3 regions of the Bradyrhizobium sp. LTSP857 genome follow, and region 2 is predicted to be linked to each of the others. Evidence: predicted binding sites of a transcription regulator. Region 2 holds the regulator's gene; each other region holds the start of a gene.
The links. Region 2 encodes LexA, which represses DNA repair genes until DNA is damaged. Its sites were predicted from a motif close to TGTTCNNNNTGTGTTCNG; they were not measured.
Positions count from the first base shown of each region.

Region 1: recA (recombinase RecA) is a predicted target of LexA. The motif match lies at 5,794-5,811, and genes of this name have one in related genera.
Region 3: UP06_RS07795 (ATP-dependent Clp protease adaptor ClpS) is a predicted target of LexA. The motif match lies at 5,578-5,595, and genes of this name have one in related genera.

Region 1 is NZ_JYMS01000049.1:705,194-713,189, forward strand. Features, by position in the region: gene gcvP (aminomethyl-transferring glycine dehydrogenase) at 1-2,331, shown strand, start outside; gene UP06_RS36805 (hypothetical protein) at 2,454-3,008, opposite strand; gene UP06_RS42350 (hypothetical protein) at 2,984-3,427, opposite strand; gene UP06_RS36810 (hypothetical protein) at 3,524-4,450, opposite strand; gene recA (recombinase RecA) at 4,613-5,701, opposite strand; gene UP06_RS36820 (hypothetical protein) at 6,069-6,263, opposite strand; gene UP06_RS36825 (P63C domain-containing protein) at 6,263-7,291, opposite strand; tRNA gene UP06_RS41275 (tRNA-Val) at 7,455-7,562, shown strand.
Region 2 is NZ_JYMS01000046.1:459,922-467,917, reverse strand. Features, by position in the region: gene UP06_RS31620 (ComEC/Rec2 family competence protein) at 1-1,841, shown strand, start outside; gene UP06_RS31615 (GAF domain-containing protein) at 1,851-2,792, opposite strand; gene UP06_RS41730 (hypothetical protein) at 3,007-3,438, opposite strand; gene UP06_RS31605 (hypothetical protein) at 3,631-3,834, opposite strand; gene lexA (transcriptional repressor LexA) at 4,102-4,803, opposite strand; gene UP06_RS31595 (molybdopterin molybdotransferase MoeA) at 4,980-6,191, opposite strand; gene UP06_RS31590 (hypothetical protein) at 6,432-6,614, opposite strand; gene UP06_RS31585 (HAD family hydrolase) at 6,772-7,398, opposite strand; gene UP06_RS31580 (alpha-hydroxy acid oxidase) at 7,428-7,996, opposite strand, start outside.
Region 3 is NZ_JYMS01000016.1:18,497-26,492, forward strand. Features, by position in the region: gene UP06_RS07765 (methyl-accepting chemotaxis protein) at 1-524, opposite strand, end outside; gene UP06_RS07770 (enoyl-CoA hydratase) at 648-1,418, opposite strand; gene UP06_RS07775 (MarR family winged helix-turn-helix transcriptional regulator) at 1,411-1,863, opposite strand; gene UP06_RS07780 (TetR/AcrR family transcriptional regulator) at 1,909-2,517, opposite strand; gene UP06_RS07785 (HlyD family secretion protein) at 2,689-3,951, shown strand; gene UP06_RS07790 (MDR family MFS transporter) at 3,893-5,515, shown strand; gene UP06_RS07795 (ATP-dependent Clp protease adaptor ClpS) at 5,628-7,343, shown strand; gene UP06_RS07800 (tannase/feruloyl esterase family alpha/beta hydrolase) at 7,371-7,996, opposite strand, start outside.

The sequences.
Region 1 (7,996 bases), on a different contig from region 2:
CATCCGCAGACGCTGGCGGTGATGCGTACCCGCGCGGAACCCCTGGGCTGGACGCTGATCGTCGGCGATCCCCTCACCGATCTCGACAAGGCCGACGTGCTGGGTGCGCTGCTGCAATATCCCGGCAGTTCGGGCGCCGTGCGCGACCTCAGGCCTGCGATCACAGCACTGAAGGCCAAGGGCGCACTCGCGATCATGGCCGCCGATCTCCTGGCACTGACACTGCTCGCCTCACCCGGCGAGCTCGGGGCCGACATCGCGATCGGCTCGGCGCAGCGTTTTGGCGTGCCGATGGGCTATGGCGGGCCGCACGCGGCCTACATGGCGGTGCGCGATGCGCTCAAGCGCTCGCTGCCCGGCCGCATCGTCGGCCTCTCCGTGGATTCGCGCGGCGCGCCTGCCTATCGCCTCGCGCTCCAGACCCGCGAGCAGCACATCCGCCGCGAGAAGGCGACCTCCAACATCTGCACCGCGCAGGTGCTGCTCGCCGTGATCGCCTCGATGTATGCGGTCTATCACGGCCCCGAAGGGCTGGCGCAGATCGCGCGGACCGTGCATCGCCGCGCCGCCGTGCTCGTAGCCGGCCTGCGCAAGCTCGACTTCGCGCCGCAAGCCGAAAGCTTCTTCGACACGGTGACGGTCGATGCCGGCGCGAAGCGTGCGGAGATCGTCGCGCGCGCCGTCGCTGAAAAGATCAATCTCGGTGTCGGCGACAGCACCTTGCGCATCGCGCTCGACGAGACCACGACGCCCGCAACCGTCGAGGCGGTCTGGCGCGCGTTTGGCGGCAAGCTCACTTACGCCGAGTTAGATGCGACCACGCGCGAGGCACTGCCGGAGGCCTTGAAGCGCGCGACCGCTTTCCTCACCCATCCGGTGTTCCACGCGCATCGCTCGGAGACCGAGATACTGCGCTACATGCGCAAGCTCAGCGATCGCGACCTCGCGCTCGACCGCGCCATGATTCCGCTCGGCTCCTGCACCATGAAGCTGAACGCGACCACCGAGATGATGCCGCTGACCTGGCCGGAATTCGGCTCCCTGCACCCGTTCGCCCCGCGCGAGCAGGCGAAGGGCTATCACGCGCTGTTCGCGCGTTTGGAGAAATGGCTGTGCGACATCACCGGCTATGACGCGATCTCGCTCCAGCCGAATTCGGGCGCGCAGGGCGAATATGCCGGCTTGCTCGCAATCCGCGGCTATCATGCCGCGCGCGGAGAGGCGCATCGCAAGATCTGCCTGATCCCCTCCTCCGCCCACGGCACCAACCCGGCCTCGGCCGCGATGGTCGGCATGGACGTTGTGGTGGTCGCCTGCGAAAAGAACGGCGACGTCGACGTCAATGATCTCCGCGCCAAGGCCGAGAAGCATTCGGCCAATCTCGCCGCGGTCATGATCACCTATCCCTCGACGCATGGCGTCTTCGAGGAGCATATCCGCGAGATCTGCGACATCGTCCATGGCCATGGTGGCCAGGTCTATCTCGACGGCGCCAACCTCAACGCGCAGGTCGGCCTGTCCAGGCCCGGCGATTACGGCGCTGACGTCAGCCATCTCAATCTGCACAAGACCTTCTGCATCCCGCATGGCGGCGGCGGCCCCGGCATGGGCCCGATCGGCGTCAAGGCGCATCTCGCGCCGTTCCTCCCCGGTCATCCTGCGACGCAGGCTGACGCAGCGGTCGGCCCGGTCTCGGCCGCGCCGTTCGGCTCGGCGTCGATCCTGACCATCTCATACATCTACATCCTGATGATGGGCGGCGAAGGTCTGAAGCGCGCCACCGAGATCGCGATCCTCAACGCCAACTACATCGCAGCCAGGCTCGATGCGCACTTCCCGGTGCTCTACAAGAACGAGAAAGGCCGCGTCGCGCATGAATGCATCGTCGACCCGCGTCCGCTGAAGACAACAAGCGGCGTCACCGTCGACGACATCGCAAAGCGCCTGATCGACTACGGCTTCCACGCGCCCACCATGAGCTTTCCGGTGCCGGGCACGCTGATGATCGAGCCGACCGAATCGGAATCCAAAGCGGAGCTGGATCGGTTCTGCGATGCCATGATCGCAATCCGGAAAGAAATCGCCGAGGTCGAGGCCGGCCGCTTTGAGATCGCTGCCTCGCCCTTGCGGCACGCTCCGCATACGGTGCACGACATCGCGGACGATAACTGGACCCGCGCCTACACCCGCGCCGAAGGCTGCTTCCCCGCGGGCAGCTCGCGCACCGACAAATACTGGTGCCCGGTCGGCCGCGTCGACAACGTCTATGGCGACCGCAACCTGGTGTGCTCCTGCCCGCCGGTGAGCGATTACGCGGAAGCCGCGGAGTAAGACGCGACGGAGGTTTCGTAGGGTGGGCAAAGCGGAGCGTGCCCACCACCTTTCGCCACGTTGGAATTTGGTGGGCACGGCGCTTGCGCGCCTTTGCCCACCCTACGGCAGTGAACGCGCCTCTAAGGCGCAACCAACAATCTGTTCTCGCGATCCCACCGCCAGAGCCGGTCATTGGTCAGCTCAGTACCGCCCCACCAGCGCTTGATTGGGTTGTGGCGCCACATGTCGGCTTCGCGCGCCAGAAGTGAACGCCCGAGTTCAGTCAGCGTAACCTTCCACTCGCTCCTGCCGAAGTAGCGGTCCTCGTTGTCGAACGCCGGATCGCCCAACAAGACCGGCGGGACCGAATATTCCCCCAGTTCGATCAAAGCATCTTGCGCGTCGGATCCGTCGAACACATCGCGAAGCCACCTCGCCTCGCAGACGATCCTCGGGTCAGTGTGCCCCTCGTTCACAAAGTCGAGGAGATCCATTTCGCTGGCACCGAGTCCCGTCCCCCTGTCCGGAAGCTCTTCAAGCACCGCAATCAGTGCCGATCGAAGTCTCGGCAGAATCATGAGATCCGTCATCAGCAGATCGAAACAGGATTCTGGCGTTTCAGCCTGATAAGCTCGCCAGGCGCGGCTTGCCGTCACCAGATGGTTGTCGGTCACCTTGAAGGAGGCAGCTTCCATTTTGCGACAGACTCCGGCGCATAGTTTGCAACAATGTCGTCCGTGTGCACCAGGCTCAGCTTCGTCGTGATCTCCTTGTAGGGGCGCAGCAGGTCCAGCAGCCAGACGAGCACAAGCTGATCGTTGGGCCGGGGATCGACCCATATTTCAATTGAGTCGAACTTTGCACACAGCTCAAGGAAACCGATATCGCGCGTGCCGAAACCGTTGAGCGAGCCGCGACAAACGTCGTCGAGCCAATGATCACCAGGATTGCAATGCTTCTCCGAACGCCGCTCCAACCCTTTCAAAAGTCGTTCTTCGGAAGGCAATTTCCTCCAGACGAAACGTAGATAGAATCCGAGCGCGAGATTCGCGACACCGGACTGCCGAAGCACGTCTTCCGCAAGATCGTTCGTGGCTAAAATCAAATGTGACACGATTGCCTCTCACGATATCGGCAAGGCCGGCCTGACGGATGGCACCTGCGGTGGACGAGTCGGTCGTCGCGGTCAGCCGGGGTCATGTTCGCGGTCTCACGGCTTTGTCAAGACAGGGCCGTAGCGCCACAGCCGATCATTGGTCAGCCGCGTGCCGCCCCACCAGCGATCGATCGGATTATAGCGGCTGAAATCTTCCTCCCCGGCCAGCACTGCTTTTCCGAACTCCGTCAACGACAGCCGGCTGCGGAGATAGACCGCGTGCCGAGCTCTATGGTTGCCATGGTCGATGGTGCGTAATTCGTCGCCCAACCCGGCTACATCCGGCTTGGGACCAAGCGCGAGGCCTTCGAGCAAATATCCCAGTTCGATCTCACCGAACACATAAGTGCCCCGTTGCGAGCGCAAATGGAACAACGCGTTCGTGTTCGCATACCCTCTCGCAAGCATCTCCAGAAATCGCAACTCGGTCATACCAAGTCCTGTCAACGGAGACGGCAGTTCTGCCAGAAGCTCGAGCAAGGCAGGCCGTAGCCTCAGCAAGGGACTCAGATCACGGTGAAGGAGATAAATGCAGGCCTCGGGGGTCGGCGCGCGGTAGGCCGACCAAGCCGACCTAGCAGTCTCGAACCCATCCGCAGTGACGTCCACAAGGGGAATAGAGCGGTCGAACTCGGCGAAATCACAATCAGGATAAAAAAATAGATCGGAGTCCAGCAATCGTAGCCCAAGCTTCTGCGCCAGTTCAGGACAACTGCCAAGGTGATCGAGCAACCAGACGAGTTGCAGTTGATCTCGGGGAGTTGCTCCGAACCAGAGTTCGATCTCGTCATACGGCTCGCAAAACTCGGCCAGCGACAATGAGCGCCCCTTGGCGCCCGGTGGCCAGCGGACCCAATCCGACCAGTGACCGGCTGGATCAATATCCTTGGTATAGGCTGCAAAATAAGCTGAAAGCTTTTCCGCCCGAGGGAGCGGCCCCCACGCAAATTGAAAATGGAACGGTATGACGATCTCGGTCAAACCCGATCGAGCAAGCTCACTCCCACCGCCCCAGCCAGTCAAGATTAGACGCTTCATCGCGCCACCTGGTCACTACAACGCAAAACGAAACGGGCACTGAAGACGTCGGCAACTCAACGTCCTCAGCGCCCGCTCCTCGCGAAAAACTCTTCGCGTTAAGGTCTACTCTTCCGCCGGCTCTTCGCCATCGGCGTCGCGCTCGGGGCTGCCGGCGAGAATCTGCTCGGCGATCAGGCCGGAGTTCTGGCGGATCGCGGTCTCGATCTTGGCGGTCATGTCGGGATTGGCCTTCAGGAACGCTTTCGAGTTCTCGCGACCCTGACCGAGGCGCTGGCTGTCGTAGGAGAACCAGGCGCCTGACTTCTCGACGATGCCGGCCTTGACACCGAGATCGAGGATCTCGCCCATCTTGGAGACGCCCTCGCCGTACATGATGTCGAACTCGACCTGCTTGAACGGCGGCGCCAGCTTGTTCTTCACCACCTTCACGCGCGTGGTGTTGCCGACCACCTCGTCGCGCTCCTTGATCGCGCCGATGCGGCGGATGTCGAGACGGATCGAGGCGTAGAATTTCAGCGCATTGCCGCCGGTGGTGGTTTCCGGCGAGCCGTACATCACACCGATCTTCATCCGGATCTGGTTGATGAAGATGACCATGGTGTTCGACTTGTTGATCGAGGCCGTGAGCTTGCGCAGCGCCTGGCTCATCAGGCGGGCCTGGAGGCCCGGCAGCGCATCGCCCATCTCGCCCTCGAGCTCGGCTTTCGGCACCAGCGCCGCAACCGAATCGATCACCAGAACGTCCACCGCGCCGGAGCGCACCAGCGTGTCGCAGATTTCCAGCGCCTGCTCGCCGGTGTCCGGCTGCGAGATCAGAAGCTCATCGATATTGACGCCCAGCTTGCGCGCATAGACTGGGTCGAGCGCGTGCTCGGCATCGATGAAGGCGCAGATGCCGCCCTTCTTCTGCCCTTCCGCCACCGTGTGCAGCGCCAGCGTGGTCTTGCCCGAGGATTCCGGCCCGTAGATTTCCACGACGCGCCCCCTCGGCAGGCCGCCGATTCCAAGCGCAATATCAAGCCCCAGCGAGCCCGAAGAGATCGACTCGACATCCATCGAGCGGTCGTTCTTGCCGAGCTTCATCACCGAGCCCTTGCCGAACTGGCGCTCGATCTGGGAGAGCGCGGCGGCCAAGGCCTTAGTCTTGTCCATGGAGGATCCTTCGACGATACGCAGGGCAGTGGTGGACATCGGGTCGTGCTCCTTATGGCGAGGATTCGGCTGAGGGACAAACGATTGGCGGGGCGGCTCGTCGATAAAAGCAATGTACCCTATTTGTTCCAAGTTCGCAATATGTTCTTTTGCGGATTTTGGCGCTGGCCTGTTTTAACCCCTAGTGGCCTAAGTTGAATTTCGTAGTGGCCTGATTTCGTTCGCGGACAGCCAAAGTCTGTTCATGTAACGAATAGATTAGATGGGACAGACTAGGCCGCCTTAGTTGGCGGCCCTAGAGATGCCCCGTAGTTCTCCGGATAAGAACGATTTATAGGATTATATAGAACCGTATTTGTTCTCAGACCGTGTATTTATAACCGGAACACGTATTAGTATAGCCGCCTCAGTTGGCGGCCTCTTTCCCATCTAGCAACTCGTCTATGCCGAGCCGCGCTGACTTTTTTGCATCAGCTTCGGTCGGGCCACTTAAGCCGCCAAATTTCGAGCCAACCCCGATCTTGGGATAAGCAATCCATTCCCATTTCTCGCTGGTGAGTGCGTGAACGTCGTATTCCACATCGCGATGAGCGAACTTCATTAAAGTCCCTTTCCGTCGTCTTCATCGGGTTTGTACTCGAAAGGAAGTTCAAGCTGGTCGTGGAAGCGCGGCCGGTGCGCATCAAGCGTCTTGATGAACGTCGGATAGTCCGGGCTTACGGTCATATAGGCAACCGTTGCGCCCAAATGCTCCCGGAGCTTGGGATATCCAATATTGCGAGTGAGTGCCTGCGCCAACGTAGCTTTACGCCGACCGCTTGCATCCTTCGGGATCACGCGCTTTAGTTCTGTTAGCACTCCCGGCGCAATTCGCTTCCAAACGATATCGTTTGTGAGCGTCCCGAAATACTGCGGGCGTTTGACGGAGTCAGAATCATATTTGAGCCCACGCAATCGGAAAAGTTGCGCGTAAAACTCATCAGGAAATGTTTTAACCCACGGTTGCAATTCCTTAGTCACAAAAGCCTCAAGGATACGCGCAAGTGAATTTCGTGTGCGCGCGTACTGAAAACCCGTCGCCTCATCAACCAGCGCGATAATGCCCACGCGCGCGAATCCGCGAACTAAAATCTCGCACCGCTCAGCAATGTGCATCTGCTGCGCTTGCAGTTTGCCAGCACTACGCGCGTTTAGAACGACATCGCATATATCGGCTAGAATTGTTGCTGGGTATCCGTGCGCCAGTCCGCCCGGTGAGCGGAACTTTATTGGGTTCTGGACCAGCGCGAGCAACTCATTGGAAACAAACGGGGAAAGAATTTTTCCCTGTAGAAAAGACGTTAGTCGATCAGCACCATCGCGAACTGACCCACCGCCGTATTGGATACCAAGGCCGCCAACGACAACGCCTCTCTGGGAAAGAACTCGCGTTTCGTCATCGAGCACGTAGCAAGGGATTTCGATCTCGCCGATTCTAAGGGGATGGTCATCGTCCCCATGCGCGACACTCTTGATGTCGTTACCCCACCTTGCAGCCGCAGCTTTGGTGGCCAATGCCCTCCGCTCTTTCGCGGTCGTTCCCTCCATCCGAGCGACGCCGCCCCGAGCCTTCCCAGAAACCTCTTTCATGCTGGCATCTCCATTACTATGCCAGCATGATAGTATTTTTCACGGGACTTTGCAATGCGCCTTGAAAAATGCCAGCAACGGTGCATTATGCTGGCATGGTTGCTCAAGCACACACAAGCAAACGCCCCACCGGCCTTTCGGTTGGCGGGGCGTTTTTGTGTGCGGAAGCGTGGCAGAGTGGCCTATTGCACCGAGCTTACCCCTCGGCGGACCTTTGGGCGTCCAAACCCCTCGCAGGGTCCCGTCAGTTCGAATCTGACCGCTTCCACCATCAAACCAGTGGGGCCGTCGCCGTTGGCGCGGAAACGACCACCGATCACCGCCCCGGGGATGAGCCCGACGCGACAACCGTTCTGAGCAATATACGCCTTGGCGGGCGCCTATTCCAGAGTCGGGTGCAGGCCTGCTTCCGACCGCCGTGGCCTAGTTTGATTTGGGGAGTGGCCTGATTTGGAGTGAGCAATTTTGCTCAGACCTCGCGATGCGGATATGCAATTTTTGCTGGTACCGGGGTTTTGCATCATCCCCCTCGGGGCTGGAAAGCCGCCGCCCGCGACACAGATTAAGCGGGTGGCGTTTTTTCCATGAAGTAAGGCCGCCTCAGTTGGCGGCCTCTTCCGTTTCGGGTGGCTTATAATCGTCCGGGAACGGCAGCATAAAGTTGCCTCCCATTGTGGAAATTCCTTATCCAGCCGGTCCATGAAT
Region 2 (7,996 bases):
GTGACATCCGCGAACGCACCGACCGCTTCGTGCTGCGCGTCACGGCGATGGAGACCCAGCGCGGCGACGTCAGACTGGAGCGCGTTCGTCTCTCCGTGCGCAAGGGGACCGCGCCCGAGGTCGGTAGCTTCGTGCAATTGAAGGCGCGGCTGATGCCGCCGCTCTCGCCGTTGCGCCCCGGCAGCTATGATTTCTCGCGCGACATGTTCTTCCAGGGCATCGGCGCCTCCGGTTTTGCGATGGGTGCAATCACGGTGGCGGCGCCGCCTGAGACCGGGGGCATCAGGCTGCGCTATGCCGCGATGATGCAGGGCCTGCGCGACGCGATCGATGCGCGCATCCGCGCCACGCTCGACGGCGACAACCGCGCGATCGCGACCGCGCTGCTCACCGGTCGCCGCGATGCGATCACGACGCCCGTCAATGATGCGATGTTCATCTCAGGGCTAGGCCATGTGCTGTCGATCTCCGGCTATCACATGGCGGTGGTCGCCGGCGTCGTCTTCTTCGCAGTCCGCGCGCTGCTGGCGCTCATTCCGGGACTGGCGGTCGGCTTCCCCATCAAGAAATGGTCGGCAGCTGCCGCGCTGTTTGCTGCCGCGTTCTATCTGCTGCTGTCGGGCGCGGAGGTCGCCACCCAACGATCGTTCTTCATGACGGCGGTAGTGCTGATCGCAGTCATGGTCGACCGCCGCGCCATCACGTTCCGCACGCTGGCGGTGGCGGCACTGATCGTGCTTGCGGTTGCGCCGGAAGCGCTGGTGCATCCGAGTTGTTTGATGTCGTTCGCAGCAACGCTCGGGCTCGTGGCACTGGTGCAAATCGGCATGCCGAACCTATTCGCCTCGCCCGATCATTCCGCCACCGCGCGCATCGCAATGTGGGGCGGACGCGAGATCGCGATGTTGTTCATGGCCTCGATGATCGCGGGGCTTGCGACCACGCCCTATGCCGCCTTCCACTTTCACCGCGTCACGCCGTTCGGCGTGCTCGCCAATCTAGGCGCAATGCCGGTGGTCTCGGCGCTGGTGATGCCTGCCGGGCTGTTGGGATTGCTCGCGGCGCCCTTCGGGCTCGACGGCGTGTTCTGGTGGCTGATGGGGATCGGTATCGACTGGATGGTCGCGGTCTCGCGCTGGGTGGCGGCATTGCCCGGTGCGGTCGGCCACATCGGTGCCTTCGGCACCGCGCCCCTGATCGCGGCGAGCCTCGGCCTCATCCTGATGGGGCTGCTGCGGACGCCGCTGCGATGGTCCGGCGCGCTGGTGCTGTTCGTTGCGATCGTCTGGGGTTTGTCGGTCCGGCAACCCGACATCCTCATCGCCGGTGATGGCCAGAACGTCGCGGTGCGGGGCAGGGACGGGCAGCTGCATCTGATCAGGACGAGCAAGGACAATTTTCTGCTCAAAGAGTGGCTCGCGGCCGATGCGGATCCTCGCGATGCAGGCAGCGCCTCGCTCGCTAACGACGTCTCGTGCGATGACTCAGGCTGCGTGACGCCGCTTGCCGACGGGCGCCTGGTCGCACTGGCGCTGCGCATCGACGCGCTGGCCGATGATTGCAGCCGCGCCGCGCTGGTGGTGACGGCGCGGCCGGCGCCGCCGGATTGCGCGGCCATGGTGGTCGATCGGCCTCGCCTCGCGAGCCAGGGCGGGCTGGCGCTGACGCGGCGTGGCGACGGTTTTGCGGTTCAGGCGGTCAAGGCCAGGGGCGCAGATCGTCCCTGGTCGCCGGTGATCCCCGGCGCGGCAGATTATGACGGCAGTCTTGCGCCGAAGACGGCCGCGCCCCGCAGCAACGACGCAACGCCATCTGAGACCGACTTGCAGGCCGAGGATTGAGCGGACGGGCTACAGGTACCAGGCTAACATCGCTTCAAGCCCAGCGCTCCCGATCACCGGCAAGACCACCATCTGGCTCAGCCCGGCTGCGCGAGCCCCCACGGCCGCGATCGAGCCGTCCTGCGCGAGGTCGTCGTTGAGCGCGGGCATGCCGGTGGTCCAGGCCCCGCCGATGCTGCCTTCGCCCCTGGCGATGGATCTTTGCGCATAGAGCGCGGCGAGATCGGTCTGCGCGCTGCAATCGCCGGCGCGAAACATCAGCCCCGAACGGGCCTCGTTCGGCACCCAGATCTCGAAGCGTCGCGCAATCGGGGTTGCCTGTGCGGACAGGAATGTCAGCACCCAGGTCTGGTCGGTGCCGGTGCGATAGGGCACGCCGACGCCGAGATTGATCCCGACCTTGGCGGCGTCCTCCCAGCGCAGAAAACTCTTGGCGTCGTGCAAATCCTTGATGATCAGCGGCAGCCCGGCTTTCCAGGTGCGTCCGGGCAGGCCGAAGCCGCGCGGAAATTTGGTGTGGCGGGAGTTGAACTCGAACATGTCGGCGCTGCCGTAATAGCCGTCGACGAGGCCCATCTCGTGCGAGACTTCGGCATCGTTGTGCCAGAGCTCGACCGCGCCGACATGGGCCTCGTCGTCGCCGCAGAACAGCACCATGACTGCTTGCAGGAATTCGCCGGCAAACACCGGCACCGCGACGCCGCAGGTCAGACCAGCCTCGATGGCCTGGTCGGTTCGCTTGAAATAGGAGTTGGCGAATTTGGTGAGGATCACGGGGTGGCCGGCGGCCCAGGCCTTCCCGGGAAGCCCCTCGTCATATCGGAAGCGCAAATCTTCGCTCGCGGCCTTGAACGCGGACAGGCCTTCGCTGTAGAGGCCGCCGCCAAATTCCAGCCGCATCCGCGTCCGGTCAGGCACCCAGAGTTCAACGACGCGAATGAAGGTCTTCATCGAGCCTGTCCGCCGCCTCGAGCCGTGAGCAGCATCGGCGATTTGTCAGCAGAACGGACGTTCAAAATTCAGGCAGGGCAGCGGAAACTTCGTGCGGTGGGGAAGTGCGGCGAGCAGATGTTATTCCAGGGCCGCAAACCACCCCATCTCGCCGGCCTCGGCCGGCGATGGACATTTCAATCCTGGCGCCGACCTGGCGGCCGGGATGGTGGTGTCAGCCGATCGGCAGGCGAGTGATCGTTGGCTGCCTGTCGGCGATCTGCGGCTTGTGCTCGCGCTCGCCCACCTGTTGGGTCACCGGCAATTGCAGCACGGTTGCGCGCTGGCCTTCGACGAGCTGCGTCACCAGCACGTATTTGCCGTCGGGGAATTCGATCGCATCATGGTGGCGATCGGGAATGTGCGGATCGACCTTGCCGAACTTGCCGACGCGGGAGTTGATGGTGCGCGTCCAGATCCAGCGATTGTCGTAGCGGACGCTGTCGGCGAAGGCGAGCTCCGTTCCCGGCAGCAGGCAGACCGCGACGGAGGGATCGGCTTCGGAGGCGAAGCCGCGCGTCGAGGTGCCGCGGAAGGTTGTCGTGACGATCGTCTCGCCGACTTCTGCGGGACGCGTCGCGACGGCGTGCAGGCTGTAGTCACACATCGGGTGCTCCTCATTCAGGATAGAGCACCCGCGCCTCTTCTGAGGCGCAGGCCTCTATCAGAGTGGAAGCCTGCAAGCTTATGCTTGTTTGTGGGCAAATCTGCGGCTCGCATCCGCAGCGGGCAATCACATTATCTTTTTCAAATGCGCTGGGAACAAAGCCTGCTCCCGTGCATTTTGGGAGCTTCGACGTCAGCGGCCAGCAGGTGCCGACCAACCCGAATATTGCCAGGCCGGTTGCGCCGGCTCGACCGCGTTGCGGGCATTGCGGAATTGCTCGCTGGTCGTCGCCTGCGGTGCCTTGCGCAGATGGTGCTGCGACTGCGCCGCAAACGCTTGCGACGCTGATGCTGTGATCAGCGCCATCGTGACTGTGCTCAGAATGATCTTGCGCATGGGTGTCTCCTCGGTCTCTCAAAGCCTGCGAAGCGGTGTGTGCTTCGTTGTGGCGTGCCGAGGATGTAGCGCTGGAGAGGTGGCCGGATAATCTGTGCAAAACCAGAAACACTATCCAGCGGGAGCGGACAATCGTCCGCTCCAATCGTTAATGGGCGGCCGCCAACAGGCGGTGCGCGGAAGATTGAGATTATTGTTTAAGCATGACCTTTTCGGAAAACCGCTGCGCACTTTGCGCTAACGCGGCCCTTCGGGTCCGGGTCATGCTCAGTACTTCCGGTACAACCCGATCAGCTTGCCCTGAATCTTCACCCGGTTGGGCGGCAGGATGCGGACCTCATAGGCGGCGTTCGCCGGCTCGAGAGCGATCGAGGCGCCACGCCGACGGAAGCGCTTGAGCGTCGCCTCCTCGTCGTCGATCAGCGCCACTACGATGTCGCCGGTATCGGCGGTCTCGTTGCGTTGGATCAGCGCCATGTCGCCGTCGAGAATGCCGGCCTCGACCATGGAATCGCCGCGCACTTCGAGCGCGTAATGCTCGCCCGAGCCGAGCATATCAGGCGGTACGCTGATGGTGTGGCTGCGGGTCTGCAACGCCTCGATCGGCGTGCCGGCCGCGATGCGGCCCATGACGGGCACCGCAACGGGGCGCTCGCCGTCGTCCGCAGGCGCGCCGGAGCTGGTGCGGACCTTGCCGAGAGTGCCTTCGATGACGCTCGGGGTGAAGCCGCGGCGGCTGCCGGCGGCGGCCTGGAGCTCCGGCAGCTTGATCACCTCGATCGCGCGGGCGCGGTTGGGCAGGCGCCGGATGAAGCCGCGCTCCTCGAGCGCGGTGATCAGGCGATGGATGCCCGATTTCGAGCGCAGGTCGAGCGCGTCCTTCATCTCGTCGAAGGAGGGCGGCACGCCGCTTTCCTTCAGCCGCTCACTGATGAACCGCAGAAGCTCGTATTGTTTGCGCGTTAGCATCTCGACCAAAATCCCCCGGTTGATGTCGTTCGATTCCGAGACGTTCAATTCAGCGATAAGCCGCTACATGCTCGAAACAAATCATGAACGGACACTATATGTTCGATATGTGTTCCGCAACTGCTTAATTTACCGTGAACGCCGCAATGTTCGCGGAACGCATGTGGTCCAGGCGTTCAGGCCGGTAAGCGCAGCACCTCGCAGGGCGTGCCTGCCTCGGCCTTCGGCGCGAACGGCGCGCGCACGAGAAGTGCCTGTGCCGCAGCGAGATTCGCAAGCAGCGAGGAATCTTGATGGTTCACGGGATGGGCGATGAGCGTGCCGTCGTCGCGCACCTCAAGCCGCGCGCGCAGATAATCCTCGCGCTGGTCATTGGCGCCGACATCGCGGCCGAGCAGGGCGCGTTCGCGACGGTGATGAATCACTTCGCGGCCCGACAGCGCACGAATCAGCGGGACCATGAACAGGAAGCCGCAAACGTAGGACGACACGGGATTGCCGGGCAGGCCGATCACGCGCATTGCCCCCAACCGCCCGTGCATCATCGGCTTGCCCGGCCGCATCGCGATCTTCCAGAACGCCATCGAGATACCTTCGGCATTCAGCGCCGGCTGCACCAGGTCATGATCGCCGACCGATGCGCCGCCGGTCGTGATCAGGATATCTGCGCCGCTCTCGCGCGCGCGGCGGATGCCGGCCGTGGTCGCCTCCAGCGTGTCGGCGGCAACGCCGAGGTCGATGGTATCAGCACCCTCGCGACGGGCGAGCGCATGCAGGGCGTAGCCGTTGGAATAGACGATCTGGCCATGGCCGGGCGTCGTGCCCGGCATCACCAGTTCGTCCCCGGTGGCGAGAATCGCGACCTTCGGACGGCGGCGGACGGCAAGCTGCGGGTGGTTCATGCCGGCGGCGAGCGCGAGGTCGCGCTCGGTCAGCCGGGTGCCCTTGCGCAGGAGCACGTCGTCCTCGCGAAAATCGATGCCGGCGGGGCGGATGTGCCGCCCGGTGATGGCGGCCTCCTTGATCGCGATGCGCTTGCCGTCCGCGACGGTGTCCTCCTGGATCACGACGGCGTCGGCGCCATCGGGAACGACGCCGCCGGTGAAGATTCGCACGGCTTCGCCGGCGCCGACAGTTCCAGCAAATGGCCGGCCCGCCGCGACCTCACCGATCACGGTGAGCCGGGAATCGATCTTCGCTGCATCGGCTGCGCGCACGGCGTAGCCATCCATCGCCGACATCGCCTGCGGCGGCTGCGTGCGCCGCGCCGCGACGTCGCGCGCGAGCACGCGATGGAAGGCGTCGTCGAGGGGAACGATCTCTTCAGGCAGCGGCTCCGCGCCGGCCAGCACCGCGGCAAGCGCGTCAGAAACCGGCATCAAGGCCACGGGACAACTCCTGCTCGGCGGACTCGGACGAATGGGCGGCGAGAGTTCTAACCGAGTGCGGGCGCAGAGGCAAAACAGCAGCGGAGCGGGATTATTCATCCAGCATCACCCGCTCCGCGTTGGGAGCCTAGTATCGGGTCCGGCGCGGCATGTTGTGAAGGACGAGGAAGACCGGCACGAGCGTGGCGATGGCAAGGACGAGAACGACCATAACCACAGCCAGCATCGGGCGCCTCCTGTCTATCCGTCCGAACTGACGTCGGGCGCCTTGAGGCCTCGATCCTTGTCGGGCAGCGGATCGGCCTGAGACTTCAGGTCGGCGGCCTTGCTGATCAGTTTTGCGGAAAGCTCAGAATTCGAGGTGGTTCTGGCGAATTCAACCAGCAGGGAGGCCTGCTTGGTGAGGTAGGTTTTGCCCAACACGATGATACGTCCGTTCGTAGAAGTCCCAACGGACTCAAGAGTCCGGAACAGGGCATTCCGTTCCCGGAACTCTGTACAAAAATGCACAAAGTGCTTTGGTTCCTATTCCCGGGTGAAATTGTTCCGGAATCGGCCGATTTGGCGGCCCGTCCGCCGGTCAGATCCCGAGCGCCTTCAGCGCCTCACCGACATCGCGGGGCGAGGTCACATGCACCGCGGTCAGTCCGCGTGCGCGAGCGCCTTCGACGTTCTCGGCAAGGTCATCGAAGAACACGATTCGCTCGGCCGGCACGCCGATCGCGGCCACGACATGGTCGAAGGCTGCCGCATCCGGCTTGCGCAGGCCGATGCTGGAGGACAAATACAGCTCGCGGAAATGGCCGAGCACGTCGGCATATTCCGTCGAGAAATAATCGATATGCGGCCGGTTGGTGTTGGAGAAGGCGTAGAGCGGCACCTGCTTGGCCGCGCGCGGCAACAGCTCCGCGATATCAGGCATCTCGCCGGCGAAGATCGCGTTCCACCCTTCGAGGAACTGCGCATCCGAAATGCCGATCCCGAGCGTGGCGCGCAGCGACTGGAAATAGTCCTCGTCGCTGATCTTGCCGACCTCGTGCAGCCGATAGGCTTCGCTGTCGCGCACATAGCGCGTGACGATGGCTTCCGGCTTGCAGCCGGCATGTCCCGCCCAGCAGGCGATCGCCTTGGAGAAATCGATATCGAGCACCACGCGCCCGAGGTCGAACAGAAGCGCATCGGCGCTGCCGGGAGAAAGCGAGGTCATTGCGTCCTTTTTCACTTCGGTATCGGCGATCAGTACCGATAAGGCTCGTGGTCGAACAGCGGGAACGCGCTGAATACGCTCGGCGCGTTGGTCGCGGTCGCCGGATGCAGGCAGGATTTGTTCACCCCGGCGAACGAGGTGGCCCCGAGCAGGCCAAGGCAGCGCAGCACCTCGTCCTCCAAGAGCTCCAGCATGCGCGTTACGCCGGCTTCGCCGGCCGCCGCCAGGGCCCAGCATTGCAGCCGGCCGATGCCGACGAGGTCAGCGCCCGTCGCGATCGCCTTGACGATGTCGGTGCCGCGGCAGAAGCCGCCATCGACCATGATCTTGGCGCGGCCCTTCACGGCCTCGACGATCTCGGGCAGCACATGCATGGCGCCGCGGCCGTGGTCGAGCTGGCGGCCGCCATGATTGGAGACGTAGATCCACTCGACGCCGTGATCGACCGCGATCTGCGCGTCCTCGGCGGTGGCAATGCCCTTGAGGATCAGCGGGATATTGAACGTGTCCTTGATCATCTTCACGGTCCGCCACTCCAGGCCCTTCTGGTAGTCGCCGCCGGTGGCGCGCAGGCGGCTCTCGCGAACATAGCGCTTGG
Region 3 (7,996 bases), on a different contig from region 2:
GGATCGTTCATCCAGGCGCGGTTCGAGACCGCGGTGGAAGCAAGGTTGGCCGTATCTATCACCTTCGTGACGGCATCATACCAGGCGCCGGTGCGCTCCATCTTGCGCTCGGCGCGCGGGCGCTTGGCCTCATCATAAAACAGTTGGAATTGCGGCGCGGCTTCAGTCCAGCGCTGCTTCAGCGTGCTCGCGAACTCGTCGCGTCGAGCGAAATCGACAGTGGCGAGGGCCGCACCGACAGCCTCATAACCGGCCAGTTCGGCCTTCTCCGCCGCTTCGAGTTTCGCTCGCGCGTCATCCTCGCCGAGCAGCGCGCTCTGGGCGTCACCGCGATTGTTGCGCAGTGCGAGCACGCCCTGGAAGATCGACTTGTCAGCAGCGGCAAGTCGCGCAGTTTCAAGACTGTCGCTGTAGCGGCCGAAAGCCCCGACCATCTGGATTGCCGTAGAGGCCAGCGCACCGGCCGCCAGCAGGGCCATCAGCGTCAGGAGAAGCGAGCTTACCGATTTCTTAAACATTGCCATGAGTCACGGGGCCTACTCTTCGCGAGAGGCCACCTTGCACAGCGACATGCCAATGTTCCGTTAAGGCTTTAATCGAATTGGCAAGAATTCCAGATTTGCCAATGCTTTTAGTAGGTTACGGCATCACGCGACCTTGGTGAAATCCGGCGGACGGCGCTCGGCAAACGCCGTGAAGGCCTCGCGCGCCTCGGCAGTACGTAGACGCTGCGCAAAGTGCTCGCCTTCCGCATTCATCTGCGCAACCAGCGCCTCGCCATTGCGCATCAGCCGCTTGGTGGCGGTGAGCGCGCCGGCCGGCTGGCGGGCGAGACGTTGGGCGAGCGCAAGCGCCTCGGCATCGAGCTTGTCGAGCGGCACGACCCTGTTGGCGAGCCCCCATTCCAGCGCAGACTTGGCCGGCACGGTTTCGCCGAGCGCAAACATCTCGTAAGCGCGGGCATAGCCGATGCGTGCCGGCATCAGCAGGCTGGAGGCAGCTTCCGGCACCAGCGCGAGGCTGACGAACGGCGTCGACAATTGGGCGTTGTCGGCGAGCACGACGAGGTCGCAATGCAAGAGCATCGTGGTGCCGACGCCGACGGCGCGGCCCTGCACGGCTGCCACCAGTGGCCGGGTGCTGCGCGCCAGCGACTGGAGGAAGCGCACGACGTTACGGCTCCCTTCCGACTTGCCCGCCGCGACAGCCGCGAACTCGCCGACGTCGTTGCCGGCCGTGAACATGTCGCCCTCGCCGCGGATCAGGATGACGCGGACGGACGCATCGAGCTCGGCGGATTCGATGGTGTCGGCAAGCTTGCCATACATCGCATCCGTCAACGCGTTCTTCTTGTCGGGACGCGCCAGCGTAAGGGTGAGAATTCCGCCGTTGTTCTCGATCCGGACATGCTCAGTCATTGGTCTCTCCTCTTGGGAATTTATCCTGAATGCTCGTCAGCCAGCGCGCGACAATATCGATCTCCGCGCCGGTAAATCCTTCCGTCAACGCCGCATTGACCTCGGCAGCGCCCGCCTTCGCTTGCGCGAGTGCAGTGCGGCCTTTCGACGTCAGCCAGACGCGCCAAGCACGTCCGTCCTCGCTATCCGCGCGCCGCTCGACCAGCTTTGCGGCTGCGGTGCGGTCGACGAGGCCGGAAATGCCGGCCGGCCCAAGATCAAGCGCGGCACCCGCCTCGCCCATCAAGATGCCGTCCTGCTTGCCGAGGATGAACAGCAGCCCCGCCTGCGCCGGCGTCACCTCATTCTCAGGCCGCGCCGCCATCCAGCGCTGCAACCGCCGCTGCGCGACGCTCAGCAGGTAGATCAGCCGGTGATGCCTCGCCGCGGTCTCTTTATTTCGCATGCGAAATAGATAACGGAGGTGACGAGGTTTGTCAAAGGGCTACCGCTAGGCCGATGCGGCGCGACAGCCGTCCAGGAACAGGGCCGCGCAGGTTCGCACGCGTCCCTCGATGTCCTTGCGCGACGGCAGCGGCATGCCACCATAGATCGCCGCACGTTGCGGCGCCGAGGCGACCATGCCGATCAGCATGCCGGCGGCCTCGTCGACGTCGTCGATCACGATCAGCTTCTTCTTCACCTGGGCGCGGAGCCATCGCGCCAGCGCAATGGCGGTGCGGGAAATGCCGTTCTTGTAGAAGTTCGCAGCGAGATCTGGGAACGCGGCCGATTCCTGGAGCACCATGCGCTGCAAAGCGACGACTTCCGGATCGAGCGCCAGATCGGCGCAGGCGAGCAGCGCAGCGCGCAGTCCCGTTTCGATATCGACCTCGCCGCTGGCCTGGAGATCGACGGCGGACAGAAGCCGCTCGAGTCGATCAGCGCACATCGCTTCGAACAGCGCAGCCTTGCCCGGAAACAGGCGATAGAGCGTCTTGGTCGAGATACCAGCACCGCGCGCCAGCTCTTCGGTGCTGGTCGCGGCATAGCCATCGACGGCGAAGGCGTGTCGCGCGGCGTCGAACACGATCCGCTTCGTCTCCTCGTCGCTGCGCACTGGCGGCCGCCCGCGCGGGCGGCATTCCGTTGAAGATTTGGCCGTTGAAGATTCTGCCATCGAAGATTTTGCCTGAGCCATGTCTTTACATGATGCCTGTCATTCTATTGACAGTCCCGAAGCTAATCCTATTTTGGAAATTATCAAGTTTCCTAATTCAGGGAGCCGGCCATGACCGTGCACACCGCCCCGCCCAAGACCGAATCCACCGTGGTTCCCACGTTGCCGCCGGAAGGCGTCCTGCCCGCCGTGCCATCCCCGGCCCGCCGTCAAAAGCTCAGCCTTCGCAATCTGTTGCTGGTGGGTGTGGCGGCTGCCGCGCTGGCCGGCGCAAGCTGGTACGGCTACGACTATTGGACGGTCGGCCGCTTCCTAGTCTCCACCGATGACGCCTATGTGAAGGCCGACAACACCACCATCGCGCCGAAGGTCAGCGGCTATCTCGACCGCGTTTTGGTCGGCGATAACGAGCATGTGAAGGCAGGCCAGGTGCTGGCCCGGATCGACGACCGCGACTTCAGGGTCGCTCTCGATCAGGCCAAGGCCGATGTCGCCGCTGCGAATGCAACGGTGACGAGCAAACAGGCCCAGCTCGATGTTCAGGACACCGTGATCGCCGCGGCCAAAGCGACCATCGATGTCGACAATGCCACGCAGATGTTCGCCCAGCAGGAGAACAAGCGTTACACCGACCTTGCGGCAACAGGCTACGGCAGCGTGCAGAACGCGCAGCAAGCACAGGCGCGCAACGCCGGTGCAGAGGCCGCGATCCAGCGCGACACCGCCAATCTCGCCTCAGCCCTCAAGCAGGTCGAGCTCCTGAAGGCCGAGATCACGCAGGCCAAGGCCGCCGCCGCTCGCGCGGCCGCGCTCCAGCATCAGGCCGAGCTCAATCTCGGCTACTCGACGATCGTCTCCCCGATCGACGGCGTCGTCGGCAACCGCACGCTCCGCGTCGGCCAATATGTGCAGGCCGGAACGCAATTGATGTCGATCGTGCCGGCTGAGGGCGCCTATGTGGTGGCCAATTTCAAGGAGACCCAGCTCACCCACGTCCGCGCCGGGCAAGAGGTCGAGATCGAGGTCGACACGTTCCCGGGCCATTTGGTGCACGGCCACGTCGATTCCATCGCGCCGGCCAGCGGCCAGGAATTCGCCCTGCTGCCGCCGGACAACGCCACCGGCAATTTCACCAAGGTCGTGCAGCGCATTCCTGTGAAGATCGCGCTGGATGCCGAGACCGCGCCTGCGATCGAGCTGCGGCCCGGCATGTCCGTGATTCCGACCATCGCAACCCGTTCAGCGCCGACCGCGCAAGCGGCAACGACGCCCCAAACAACATCGAAAGCCAAGCTTGTTTCCGGAGGGTCGTGCCATGTCAAACAGCCTCTCAATCTCGACGCCAGCACCCGCAACGCCGGCCGCGACGCCTGAGCGCACCGCCGCCGATCCCAACCGGGCGAGCGCAACGATCTGGATCGCGGTATTCGCGGCAATGATCGGCGCCTTCATGGCGATCCTCAACATCCAGATCACCAACGCCTCGCTGCTCAACATCGAAGGCGGCATCGGCACCGGTGTCGACAACGGATCCTGGATCTCGACGTCGTATCTGATCGGCGAGATCATCGTGATTCCGCTGACCGACTATTTGTCGCGGATGTTTTCCTTCCGCAACATCATGCTGAGCTTCGCGACGCTGTTCGCGGCATTCTCCGTCGCCTGCGCCTTCACCCACGACCTGCCCTCGATGATCGCGATGCGCGGCCTCCAGGGCTTCTTCGGCGGCGTACTGATCCCGATGGCCTTCACGCTGGTCTTCACCAAGCTGCCGAAAGGCCAGCAGCCGATCGGCCTTGCCATGTTCTCGCTCGCCGTGACCTTTGCGCCGGCGATCGGCCCGACCATCGGCGGCTATCTCACCGAGAATTACGGCTGGCAAACGATCTTCTTCGTCAATGTGCTGCCGACCGCGATCATGGTGACCATCCTGTTCTTCACGCTGGAGCGCCAGCCGATGAATCTCGGGCTGCTGCGCGAAGGCGACTGGTTCGGCATTGCGACGATGGCGGTTGGCCTCGCGTCGCTCCAGGCCGTGCTCGAGGAAGGCAACAAGGACGACTGGTTCGGCTCGCCCTTCATCGTGCGTCTAGCCATTATCGCCACGATCAGCCTGTCGCTGTTCATCTATAATGAGCTCGTGGTGGAGAAGCCGCTGCTGCGCCTGCGCCTGCTGACGCAATGGAATTTCGGCGTCGGCACGCTCGCCGCGGTCTTCCTCGGCTTTGCGTTGTTCGGCTCGGTCTATCTGCTGCCGGCCTATCTCGGCCAGGTCCAGGGCTACAATGCCGAGCAGATCGGCAATGTGCTGGCATGGACCGGGCTGCCGCAGCTCCTGCTGATTCCGCTGGTGCCGAAGCTGATGCAGCGGTTCGACGCGCGCTATATCGCAACGATCGGCCTGCTGCTGTTCGCCGCGAGCTCCTTCATGAACATCATGATGTCGCTCGACTATTCCGGCGATCAGTTCTTCGTCCCCAATGTCGTGCGTGCGATCGGCCAGGCGCTCACCCTGGCGCCGCTCTCTGCGCTGAGCCTCGGCAGCGTCGCGCCGCAGGATGCGCCCGCGGCTTCCGGCATCTCCAACATGATGCGTAACCTCGGCGGCGCCATCGGCACCGCGGTGCTCGCAACCATCGTCACCAAGCGCGAGCAGTTCCACTCCAACATCATCGGCCATTCCATCACGCTCGGCCGCGAAGAAGTCCGCACCCGCATCGCGCAGCTGACGGACTATTTCATGGCCCATGGCGTGCCCGACCCCAACGCCGCGCGTGAGCAGGCCATCATCGCGCTCGGCAAGACCGTCAAGCGTCAGGCGCTGGTGATGGGCTATTCCGACACGTTTGCGGTGATCGGCGTGGTGCTGGTGCTCGCCGCGATCGCGGTGCTGCTGACGCGGCGCGTCAAGGCGGCCGGCGGGGGTGGCGCGCACTAAAGGGGTCGAGAGCCGATCGCCAATTTAATGCGGCCGCCACACTTGACGGCCGCATTATTCTATGTTCCCTATATGTTCCATTCAATCTTAGATTGCCATGGAGCATGTCGTGATGAGTACGCGTGGTGAGAACGAGCCGGCCCAACTCGTCATTCACAATGACGACGACACTCCGGATCAGTTCGTCATCGATTTGCTCCGTCAGGTTTTCGGCAAGTCGGAACGCGAAGCGGCTGCGCTGATCACTCAGATCGAGCAGAAAGAAAAGGCGGTCTGCGGGCCCTATCCGCAATCCGTCGCGGAAGCTTTGTTCACATCGGCGCAGCAACGCGTTTCCCTGCAAGGTCACAGCCTTCGGATCACGCTCGAGGCGATCAAGACGCCCTGCGAGCTCTGCGGCAAGCCCGAAGGCCGGATGGACGTACGGATCGGAAGCCGTACGATCTGGCTGTGCAGCGACTGCATGCGCGCGGCAGATGACAAGGCCGATGAAGCGGAAGAAGAGTTCGATTTTGCCTGCGACGTAATGGACTGGCACTTTACCAAGGTCCCGCGCAGCAAGCTTGTCACCACGATCCGGCAGTTTCCGGGCCATATGCGGGTCGACGTCCAGGCCGCGGTCGACCGGCTCTTCGGCAAGGCCGTCAGATTGTTCGGGCTGAACGAGGAGCAGCGCTATGAAACGCTATCGGTGTCGCGGCTCCTCAAGGAGGGCCGCTATGCGCTCCCGATTGCCCCGCTGCAATATTCCGACGTCGACGTCGGCGAGAAGAGCCCGGTCAAGTGTCTGGATAACGGACTATGGCTGTGCGAGCACGATGGTCTTCGCTATGCGGTTTTGCTCTGCGCGCACCGCGAGTACAGCCGCGAGCCGGGAATTCGGATCGAGATCCTGGTGCCGTCAGGTTCCGCAGGCGCGGCGCTCGTCCAGCAATGCTTTAGTGAGCTGGAAGAGGCCGTACAGGCTGCGCGGACCTATCGCGGCAAGATCCTCTCGCTTGATGCCGACAGCGACTATCGCGGCCGTTCGCGCGGCATCACCGTGCACCGTTTGCCGCCGGTTGCACGGGACGAGGTGATCCTGCCGGAGCAGACCCTTCGGTTGCTCGATCGCAACGTGTTGAATTTTGTCGGCATCCGCGATCAGCTGCGCCGGCTCGGCCAGTCGACGCGCAAGGGCATTTTGCTGTACGGACCGCCCGGCACCGGCAAGACCCACACGATCCGCTACCTCGCAACGCATCTGCCCGGACATACGACGCTGATCATCACCGCCGAGCAGATCGGCCTTCTCGGTGCCTATATGAGCCTGGCGCGACTGCTTCAGCCCTCGATGGTGGTGATCGAGGATGTCGATCTCATTGCTCGCGATCGCGATCACATGGGACCGTGCGAGGAATCCATGCTGAACAAATTGCTCAACGAAATGGATGGGCTGAAGGAGGATGCGGACATCCTGTTCGTCCTGACCACCAACCGGCCGGAAGATCTCGAAGGCGCCCTCGCCGGTCGCCCCGGCCGCATCGACCAAGCCATCGAAGTGCCGCTTCCTGATGAGACGGGCCGCGGCAAGCTGGTCCGGCTCTACGGCAAAGGACTGCCAATCGAGGACGCGGTGGTCGCCGAGGCGGCCCGGCGCAGTGACGGTACGAGTTGCGCATTCATCAAGGAATTGATGCGACGGCTGGCGCAGGCGAGCCTCGCACGCGATGGCGGCAACTCCGTCATCTCCGCCGATATCGACGAAGCCCTCGACGACATGCTGTTCTCCGGCGGCCGGCTCAATGCGCGATTGCTGGGAGGCGCACAGGCGATGGCAGCGGGGTGACGCCTCGCCGGAGTTGCGCGCCGTTCGCTACGGCGCGCAAGCAAAGCTTGCCGCCTCCGCCACCGGGCCCGCCTTGTAATGCGGCCAGGCCGGCCAGCGGCACAGCGGCATTGCGCGCAACACCGCAAACGATGGCGCCTCGAGCCTCTGCTCGGTGACCTCCAAATCACCGGGCGCCTTGCCCTTCTCGACCCAGTCGACCAACGCGCTCAGCATGTCGATATTGGCCGGCGCGCCGGAGCCGACATGGTCGACGCCGGGCGCGGTGTAGAGCCGCGCGAACTCCGCGGTCTCGGCCTTGCCGAGCTTGCGCTCGACGCTCTCGAAATAGCGGATGCCGGCATAGGGGCTCTGCGCATAGTCCGACATGTGCTCAAGCATGATCAGCCGGCCGCCGCGGGCGCGGAAGCGGCTGAGATCGGGATCGGTCGAATCCATCAGACTCGAGACTTCAAGCAGCCGTGCCTTGTGCTCCTCCACCTTGTAGGTGGTGACGTCGAGCTTGGGATCGCGTGCGAACACATATTGAATGCCGCCGGCGCCGTAGATCCAGGCGATACCGTTGTTGGGTGCAGGCGGCTGCGCCGGCGGGGCTGTGCCGAGCCACCATGCGAGCCAGCCGCCGGTCGGGCCGATCGCCGGCGTATCCTCGC